3 regions of the Chryseobacterium sp. W4I1 genome follow, and region 2 is predicted to be linked to each of the others. Evidence: riboswitches for the same ligand, from Rfam matches in the RefSeq annotation. Region 2 holds a riboswitch; each other region holds the start of a gene.
The links. A riboswitch is a leader RNA that binds a small molecule or an ion and turns the genes downstream of it on or off. The one in region 2 is predicted to bind S-adenosylmethionine.
Positions count from the first base shown of each region.

Region 1: it holds a riboswitch for S-adenosylmethionine, as region 2 does, so the genes downstream of both, QF044_RS20135 (TonB-dependent receptor) here and QF044_RS16925 (TonB-dependent siderophore receptor) in region 2, are expected to answer to the same signal.
Region 3: it holds a riboswitch for S-adenosylmethionine, as region 2 does, so the genes downstream of both, QF044_RS20840 (alpha/beta fold hydrolase) here and QF044_RS16925 (TonB-dependent siderophore receptor) in region 2, are expected to answer to the same signal.

Region 1 is NZ_JAUSXQ010000001.1:4,325,454-4,328,740, reverse strand. It holds gene QF044_RS20135 (TonB-dependent receptor) at 1-1,274, opposite strand, end outside; SAM riboswitch class I at 1,358-1,454, opposite strand; gene QF044_RS20130 (type II 3-dehydroquinate dehydratase) at 1,698-2,105, shown strand; gene pckA (phosphoenolpyruvate carboxykinase (ATP)) at 2,245-3,287, opposite strand, start outside.
Region 2 is NZ_JAUSXQ010000001.1:3,638,687-3,641,973, forward strand. It holds gene QF044_RS16925 (TonB-dependent siderophore receptor) at 1-2,002, opposite strand, end outside; SAM-I-IV-variant riboswitch at 2,288-2,385, opposite strand; gene QF044_RS16930 (outer membrane beta-barrel protein) at 2,508-3,287, shown strand, end outside.
Region 3 is NZ_JAUSXQ010000001.1:4,463,832-4,467,118, reverse strand. It holds gene QF044_RS20845 (NAD(P)-binding domain-containing protein) at 1-262, opposite strand, end outside; gene QF044_RS20840 (alpha/beta fold hydrolase) at 264-1,202, opposite strand; SAM riboswitch class I at 1,263-1,370, opposite strand; gene QF044_RS20835 (glucosidase) at 1,556-3,287, shown strand, end outside.

The sequences.
Region 1 (3,287 bases), 690 kb from region 2:
TCCAAAAATCCTTTTCCTGAGAAGTTATCCTCTTTGTTTTCATTTTTGTCTAAAGGAAGCGTTGCTGCAGCATTCTGATTCTGCAGTGCACTTGTAGGTCTGTATTTTCCGAAATCGTAAATTCTGTTTCCCTGTGCATCCAGTCGGTAGCTTCCATCTTCATTTCTCTCATAATAAGGATAAAAAGACGGAATTACCCTTGCTGCATTGATGATATTGTCTGTTCTTGAATCCGATGATGGCGGTGCATTCTGGATACTGTTGGTATAGCTTAAATTCACTCCTGCATTCAACCATTTTTTAACTTCAGTATTAACCTTCAATCTGGTTGCGAATTTTTGAAAACCAGACTCAATGGCAATTCCTTTATCATCCAAATACCCTAATGAAAAAAAATAATTACTTTTTTCGCTGCCCCCGCTGATATCAAAATCAACCTGACTTCTGGATGCTGTTCTTTGAAGAATATCTCGCCAGTCGTCATTCCATAAAGGTTTTGCTCCAGGAAGAAGTTTTCCGTCTGCTCCCACAGGATTTGGAAATCCGGCTCCGTAAGGATTGATCCCAAGTGCATTGACAAGATTATCACTTGCCATCTGTCCTGCCTGTTGTGAAGAGATCTGAGGAGACTTGTAACCATTTCTCAATGCTTCCCAATACAGCTGGAAATACTGATCCGTACTCACCTGCTTATAATCTTTGACCGCTCTGCTGGAAAATCCCTGACTGAGATTAAAATTCACTCTGGATTCTCCTTTCTTGCCGGATTTTGTGGTAATGATGATAATTCCGTTAGCTCCTCTTGAGCCGTATAATGAACTTGCTGTAGCATCTTTCAGAACACTGATGGATTCAATATCATTGGGGCTGATGGAATTGATGTTTCCATCAAAAGGAATTCCATCCACAACATATAAAGGATCACTGGAAGCACTTATAGAGCCCACTCCTCGAATCCTGATAGATGCCGTAGAACCCGGCTGTCCTGAAGCACTTACTGCCTGAACACCCGGAACCTGCCCTTCCAGAGCCTTTGTAATATTGGTAACAGGCCGGTTATTGATCTTATCACTTGAGATAGTGGCTACTGAACCTGTGTAGCTTGTTCTTTTGGCTTTACCATAAGCAATTACTACCACCTCATCAATTTCTTTTTCGGTGATTGTATCTTTTTTTGGCTTAATTTCCTGTGCCTGTACACTGATAATACCTAAGAAAAATACAGCGACTGGTGGAATCCAGATCTTAGAATTAAATAAACTTTTACTAATCATAATCAATTTTATTTATCATATATTAAAAATTAACCCCTTGCAGAAAAGTCAACAAAGGGCATCGATAAATACGATTAACCAAATGCTTATTTTTCCTTTAAGGCTGAATGTAACACCTTGCGCAGAGGCAGGTTGTTAAGATTTCACAGGGTCAGTTCCCTCCATCTTTCTTTATAAGCCGATCGAAATATGTTTGCAAATCTAAAAACAATTAGTCTACAAAACAAGTAGACTTTAAAATTTATTATTAATTTTTATCAAAATTTAAGTTAATTTTTAATTAAAGAATGTTATAACAGCTATTTATAGAATTATGAAAATATTAAACATGACAAATATCATTATCAATAACACAATAACATTCAAGTACAATTAAATTCAAAAAAAGTTCTATAATCAAACTAAACTTTTTAAATTTATACAATGAAAGTTTTAATTGTAAACGGCCCCAACCTGAATCTTTTAGGCAAAAGAGAACCTGAGATCTATGGTAGTATAACCATGGAAACCTGTTTGGAAGAACTGAAATCTGAATTCACTTCTCATGATCTGGAATATTATCAATCCAATATTGAAGGAGAAATTATTAACAGGCTTCAGGCAGATGATTTTGACGCAGTCGTAATTAATCCCGGTGCTTATACGCATTATTCGTATGCTATTGCAGACTGTTTAAAGAATATCAGTAAACCAAAGATTGAAGTTCACATCAGTAATATTTACAAAAGGGAAGAATTCCGTCAGAAATCTGTGACCGCTGCCAGTACAGATGCGGTGTTGTCCGGGTTTGGAATGGACGGATACAGATTAGCAATTTTAAGTTTGAAATAATAACAGAATTTCAGTGCTTTAACAAACGTGACATCCATTACTAGAATAGTACAAAACAGGCACTACAGAAAATATTGCATCGAACAAAAACCAAGTTAAGAAATAAAAAAGCCTCATCGTTGATGAGGCTTTTGTTGTATTAAGTAGTCTGCTGCTGAAGCTGAGGTCCTGAAGCAATTAACTTCTTCCCTTCTTCAGTATTACAGTACTGCTCAAAGTTTTTGATATATCTTGCAGCAAGATCTTTTGCTTTTTCTTCCCATTCTGTAGCATTGCTGTACGTTTCCCTAGGATCAAGGATACCTTCAGAAACATTTGGAAGCTGTGTAGGAATTTCAAGGTTCATGATTGGAACCTGAGTTTTAGGAGCATTTTCGATAGAACCGTCGATGATTGCATCGATGATTGCTCTTGTATCTTTCAGAGAAATTCTCTTTCCAGTTCCGTTCCATCCTGTATTTACCAAATAAGCTTTAGCTCCGTGCTCCTTCATTTTTCCGATCAATGTTTTAGAATACATTGTTGGGTGAAGAGTGAGGAAAGCTTCTCCAAATGCAGGAGAAAAAGACGGTTCCGGTTCAGTAATTCCTCTTTCGGTACCTGCCAGTTTGGAAGTATATCCACAAAGGAAGTGGTACTGAGCCTGGTTTTCATCCAAAATAGAAACCGGAGGCAATACCCCGAATGCATCAGCAGAAAGGTAAACGATCTTTTTAGCATGTCCTGCCTTTGATGGAAGAACAATCTTGTTGATATGGTAAATTGGGTAAGATACTCTTGTATTTTCTGTAATAGATCCGTCTTTATAGTCAGCTACACCATTGTGTACCACTACGTTTTCAAGAAGCGCATCTCTTTTGATTGCTCTGAAAATATCCGGTTCTTTTTCAGCTGAAAGATCAATTACTTTCGCATAGCATCCACCTTCGTAGTTGAATACACCATTGTTGTCCCAACCGTGCTCGTCATCACCAATCAGGAATCTTTTCGGATCTGCAGATAAAGTTGTTTTTCCAGTTCCGGAAAGACCGAAGAAAAGAGCAACATCTCCTTCTTCTCCTACGTTTGCAGAACAGTGCATAGAAGCCATTCCTTTCAGTGGAAGGTAATAGTTCATCATGGCAAACATCCCTTTTTTCATTTCACCTCCGTACCATGTACCTCCAATGATCTGTAGTTTTT
Region 2 (3,287 bases):
CCGGAATTTTCCAGGTAATTCCCGTACTGTAAGATTGCGAAGTTTCCTGTTTCAGTTTGGGAATTCCTAATGCCTGCGCAGCTTCGGAATTATTTCTAAAGGTTCCCACCTGCGTTGTTTTTCCCTGCTGAATCAGCGTAGATGTAGAGCTGTAGTAGATTTGTGCTAAAGAAGGTGCCCGGAAACCCGTAGAAACCGCCCCTCTCCAGTTAAAGTTTTTAGCCAATCTTATATTGGTTGCCAGCTTATAATTAAAGGTAGATCCGAAGTCTGAATAGTTTTCAAATCTTACCGCTCCTTCTAACAGCCACCAATCGGTAGGCTCAATTTCAACATCGGCATAAGCAGCAACACTGTTTCTGCTTCCGGAAACGGCATTATCAGGACTAAATCCCGGAAAAACCTGTGATCCGGCTGGTCTTGTAACGCCGAAAAAATCAGTGACCTTCTCATTGTCAGGAGTAGCAGCAGTAACTACACGTCCAAAAATATCATAGGATACATAAGAGTTTTCGTTTCCCGCATTTACTTTATAATTCTCGTAACGGTATTCGCCTCCAAAAGCGACATTCAGGCCGTGAAGGACATCATATTTTTTTGAGAAATCAAGATTCAGGGTATTTTGCAAAAACTCTGATCCTCCGGCTTCGAAAGTTCTGGGTGAACGGTCACCCAAAGATGCATTAAAGGTATTAACGACTCCAAAATTAAAAGCATTCTTCCCGAAGGTATTGCTCAGATCAACATTCCAGCCGTTCCATTTTCCTTTGATCCCTCCGGCTAACGAATAGTCATTTACATTTGCTTCAATTTGTGGCAGATAACCGTTCGGAGTAACAGCATTGATGTTTCTTTCTGTATTGGGCAGACGGTAAAATCCTCCTGCATTTCCCAAACGGTAGCTATATCCACCAAAAGAATAAACCTTCCAGTCTTCATTGACCGGAATTTCAGAGTTGAAAAAAAGCTGTGCCGACTGTAACTTGGATTGGCCAGATCTAAGACTGAAATCTTTTCTTTCCAAATTTCTGTACTTAAGCTCCTGATCAGTTACATCTTTCCCCAAAAGTCCCTGTAATGCAGTAATACTATTTGCTCCCGCTATCTGATTCTTGAAATCCTGTGAAAAATAATTAACCTGTGATGCATACTGCTTTACGGCATTGATAATCTGCTGGGTATTAGAGGTATTGGTAATATTTTTATATAGCCCATCGATATTGACACCATTTTGTAAAGCTCTGTAATTAATGGCATTGTATGCATTAAAGATATCTCCTTCCCTCACTCCCGCTCTTGAATAGGGATCCCGATACTGCACCGATCCTGTTACGTTGATAAAACCTTTGCTGCCAATTTTCGCCCCGTAATTAAGGTCTGCCGAAATGGTCTGTCCATCTATTCCACCGGAAAAATTATTGGTAACGGGAGAAACATATCCTCCCAGAAAAACCTGCCCTGATAGTCCGAGTCTTTTTTTAAGTCCTAAATTGACGACTCCGGCAATAGCATCTGAGCCATATTGAGCAGAAGCTCCGTCCCTTAAAACTTCAATTTTCTCTAAGGCAAACGCTGGAATAGCATTAAGATCTGTTCCCACCGAGCCTCTTCCGGGAGTTAAGGTAACATTGATTAGTGAGGACTGGTATCTTCTTTTTCCGTTAAGTAAAACCAAAACCTGATCCGGACCCAGGCCTCTGAGAAGAGCCGGATCTACAAAGTCTGTTCCGTCATTCACAGTATGAGAGGTGGAAGAAAATGATGGAACCACATAATTGAGCGCCTGGCTAATATTGTTAACAGGACTTTGTCGTAAGATCTTTGAAATATTGATGATATCTACAGGAACCGGAGTTTCTGTAAGGGATCTCCCCGCTCCTCTTGAGCCTAGGATGACAACATCATCGATCTTTTTTGATGATGTAGAATCTGTTTGTCCAAAATAAAATGCTGATATAAGTACTGCTGAAGCGATGATTATTTTATGTTCGAAAGTATGCATGTGTTTTGTATTTTATTAATGATTGTTTGAATTTTCAGGCAATAGTTTTCCTGCAACCTTTATTTAGAGGTTACCGTGAAAAGCCGGAATGTTAGATTATTTTTTAAAGGTGTCTAGAAACAACAACACATGCACATGTAGAAATGGCATGAAAAGAGGTCAGAATAATGAAGTGATTCTTCATGATCCGAGAAACGAAAATTTAAATTGATAATGTGATTTCCCTTGTCTTTAAACATTGATTTTATTTTTTAAAACAAAAATTTCAAGATGGGGAGAAAATAGAGAATAAACATTTTTTCCGGGCATACCGGCTTATCTATTTCAGCACCTTGCTTGTTTTGCAGGTTGCTATCCCATCTATGAGATTCTTGATAATTACCTGGCAAAGATATAATTATTTCGGAAATAAAAAAATAAATGCCCAAAAATTTAACTTTTCGCAAATTTTACCGTAACAAATTGTTCTTTTTTACGTCTAACTGAAGAGTAGTAAAAAAACATTATGAAAAGAACTATATTAACTTTATCCCTGTTGGGATCTATTTTTGCCTATTCGCAGGAGAAGACGAACAGTAGCAGTCAAGAAAAAGAAAAGCAGATTGAAGGCGTCGTTATTACTAAAACTAAAAAAGCCGTTGAACAAAAAGCAGACCGTACTATTTTTGATTTTTCTGAACAGCCACAGCTTAATAACGGTAACGTTCTGGAGGGAATAAAAAAACTTCCGGGGCTGGTTTCCACAGATATTGCGGGAATGATGTATCAGGGAAAAATTCTGGATGTATATCTGAATGGAAGACCTTTAAACATTACTTCAAATGAATTGAATTCTTTCCTGGAAGGAATGCCTGCCAATTCGGTGGAAAAAATTGAAGTGATCACGCAGCCCGGAGCAGAATTTCCTGCGACTTCCGGAGGTGCCATCATGAATATTATTACGAATAAAAATGCCAATAAATATTTAACAGCAACGTATTCAGGAAATTACTCATTTACAAATTATGATAAATTCAGAAGCAGAACAACAAATTCTGTAAATCTGAATGCAAGAAATAAGCTTTTCGGATGGCAGCTGAATGTCGGCCAAAATTATCGTGAAAGTATGCTGAACGGTGATCAGGATGCACTTCTTCACAGCAATACCGACAGAATAGGACGTGGGTATTTTGCAAAATCAGGAATGACGTTTGATCTTGGACAGGACAGATTATTGCTGAACTACGATATTTACCATAACAATAATGACAATTATACTTTGAGTAATGGTCATGGAGATTTGCCT
Region 3 (3,287 bases), 830 kb from region 2:
TCTGTGAAACTTTTCCTGATCTTCTTTCTTCCACAAATTCATCAATCAGACAGGCTACGGCTTTTTCGGCGTCTGCTTCATTTACCAAAATAGAGATTCCATTTTCAATTGCTTGTTGGGAGATCACTCCTACACTGATACGTGCCAAGGTAAGCGCTTTGAAAATTCTTCCGTCTATCCCGATTTCACCTAAGAAATCTTCCCCTTCAAATTTGATAATTGATCTGTTCTTTAAAAACTTAATTTCGTTAGCATTTTTCATTCTACAAAATATTTTTTATGATATTATTTAATTGTTTGTATTCCATTAAGAAGGCATCATGCCCGTGAATTGACTGTATCTCGTGATAGAAAACCTCTTCTTTTCTCTCTCTCAGCTGTTCAAAGCACATTCGGATTTCTGAGGCGGGAAAGAATAGATCTGTATCTACAGCGATCAGGTGCATTCGTGCAGTGATCTTTTCCAGCTGATTTTCTTCAGTATTGATATTCATCAGCAAATGATTCATGAGCTTATAAGATTTTAAACTAAATCTTTCGTTCAATGCATTTCCATGGTAAAGAAGCCAGTCTTCTGATTCTAACCGATGGTTCTGATGATGATATTTGTTTTGAAATCTATCGTTTAAGGATTGAGGAGTTCTATAACACAACATAGCATGAATCCTGGCTTTTTGCAGGGGTTCATCATTTCCGTTCAGCAGAAATTTCTGAACCAGACACTGTGCATGAAGCCAATCGTGGGTCTTAAGATCGCAGGCAATAGGAATAAATATCTCTGCAAGCTGTGGCTGTTTGGCCAGCATCTCCCAAGCGATCCCGCCTCCTAGAGATCCTCCAATAATGGCATATAATTTTTTGATATGTAAAGCTTCGAGACCTTTCAGGAATATTTCTGCAATATCTGAAGGGGTGAAATCTTCGTATTCATCAATTAAAAAATGATCATATCCGTTTCCGGGAATATTGAAACACAGAACGGTATATTGAGTCGTATCAATGATCTGATTTTCACCAATCAGCTGTTTCCACCATCCTTTCTCTCCGGAAACATTTGAATTTCCGGTCAGGGCGTGATTGATCAGTATAATGGGTGCTGTAAACAGGTCTTTCCCGAAGAGCTGGTAGCTCAACGGGATATAGTATTCCTTTTGGGAATGAGTATGATACGAAAGATTAATATAGTTTAGTTCTGTTTTCAATTCTATTATTATTTAATACAATTGAAAATGCCACAGGAAATGGCTGAAAAGAACTTCAGTAAGTTATCTGTCCAAAATAAATTTGGTAGAACGTAGCACCTTCTTTGCTTGCACAAAGGGTTGCTAAGGTTTCATAGGGTCTAATCCCTCAACCTTTCTTGATAACATTTTCAATATTTGAATGAACGCTCTGCAAAGATAGGTGTTTTCTTTTAAATTTTTCAAAAAAAATATTTAATATTAAAAAAGCCCACAATTACAAGTGTTTCAGAGCTATATTAAGAATTATTCAGATGAAAGGAATTGGAATTTTTTTTCAAAAAAACTACCTTCGTACTGAAAAATGATGAGATATGAGTGCTGAAAAAGAGCGATTACAAGATATAAAATGGAAAAACTGGGGTCCTTATGTAAGTAACAGGCAATGGGGAAACGTACGGGAAGATTACAGTCCGGACGGGAATGCCTGGCATCACGCCAATCACAACAATGCAGAAAGCTACGCCTACAGATGGGGCGAAGAAGGGATCGCAGGCATCTCTGATGTAAAGCAGATTTTCTGTTTTGCCTTTTCATTTTGGAATAAAAAGGACAAAATAATAAAAGAGCGTTTCTTCGGACTGAGCAATCCTCAGGGAAACCATGGCGAGGATATCAAGGAGATCTTCTATTACCTGGATAATACACCTACCCACAGCTATATGAAAATGGTGTACAAATATCCTATCAATGCATTTCCATATGATGATCTTGTGGCAGAAAACGGAAGACGTAGTAAAAAGGAACCTGAATACGAGATCTTTGACACCGGAATTTTTGATAACGATGAGTATTTTGATATTTTTATTGAATACTGTAAGGCCGATCACAATGATATTCTGGCAAGGGTAACGGTTCATAACCGAAGTAAACAGGATGCCCCGATCGTCATAGCACCTACAGCTTGGTTCAGGAATAACTGGAAATGGGGCTACAATTCGTACAAGGCACAATTGAATGCTTCTTATGATGGATGTATAGACGTAAATCATGACAGTATTTCTATTAAGAAATTTTATTCAAGAAATCTGGCAGCGAAAAGCGCTTTCTGTGAAAATGAAACCAACACTCCTAAATTATACGGAAGTCCGTACCCGGGAAATACTTACTTTAAGGATGGAATCAATGACCATATCATTTACGGGAGCAATACGGTGAATCCTGAAAAAAGGGGAACTAAGGCTTCTTTTATCATTGATGAAATTATTGGTGCAGGACAGTCTAAAACATTTGATTTCAGGTTGTGTCCGGATGAAGTTGATGAACCTTTTGAAAGATTTGATGAGATTTTTAATAACAGAATTACTGAAACGAACGAATTTTATCAGGAGATTCAGAATGAAACCACAAATGAAGATGAAAGAAATGTACAGAGACAGGCTTTTGCTGGACTTCTCTGGAATAAGCAGTTCTATCACTATAACGTTGGAAAATGGCTGAAAGGTGACCCTAATCATCAGGCACCAAGAAATTTCAATGAATATGTAAGAAATACGGAGTGGAACCACCTTCACAATAAGGATATTATCTCTATGCCAGATAAATGGGAATATCCGTGGTATGCAACCTGGGACCTGGCATTTCACTGTGTTCCTTTTTCTATTATTGATGCTGAATTTGCAAAGGGGCAGCTTCTTCTCCTGACGAAGGAATGGTATATGCATCCGAACGGTCAGCTTCCCGCTTATGAATGGAATCTGAGCGATGTGAATCCACCGGTACATGCATGGTCTTGTTTCAGGGTATTTAAAATTGATGAAAAACAAAACGGTAAACCAGATCTTTTATTTCTTGAAAAAGTTTTTCAGAAACTTCTCCTGAATTTTACCTGGTGGGTCAATCGAAAAGATAAAAGCGGTAACAATATTTTTGGTGGAGGCTTCCTGGGGCTTGATAATATCGGGGCTTTCGACCGTAATATGGTACTGAAAGACGGACAGCATCTGGAACAGGCTGACGGAACCAGCTGGATGGCTATGTATGCACTTAATATGATGCGTATTGCTATGGAATTAGCTCAATATTACCAGGTTTACGAGGATATGG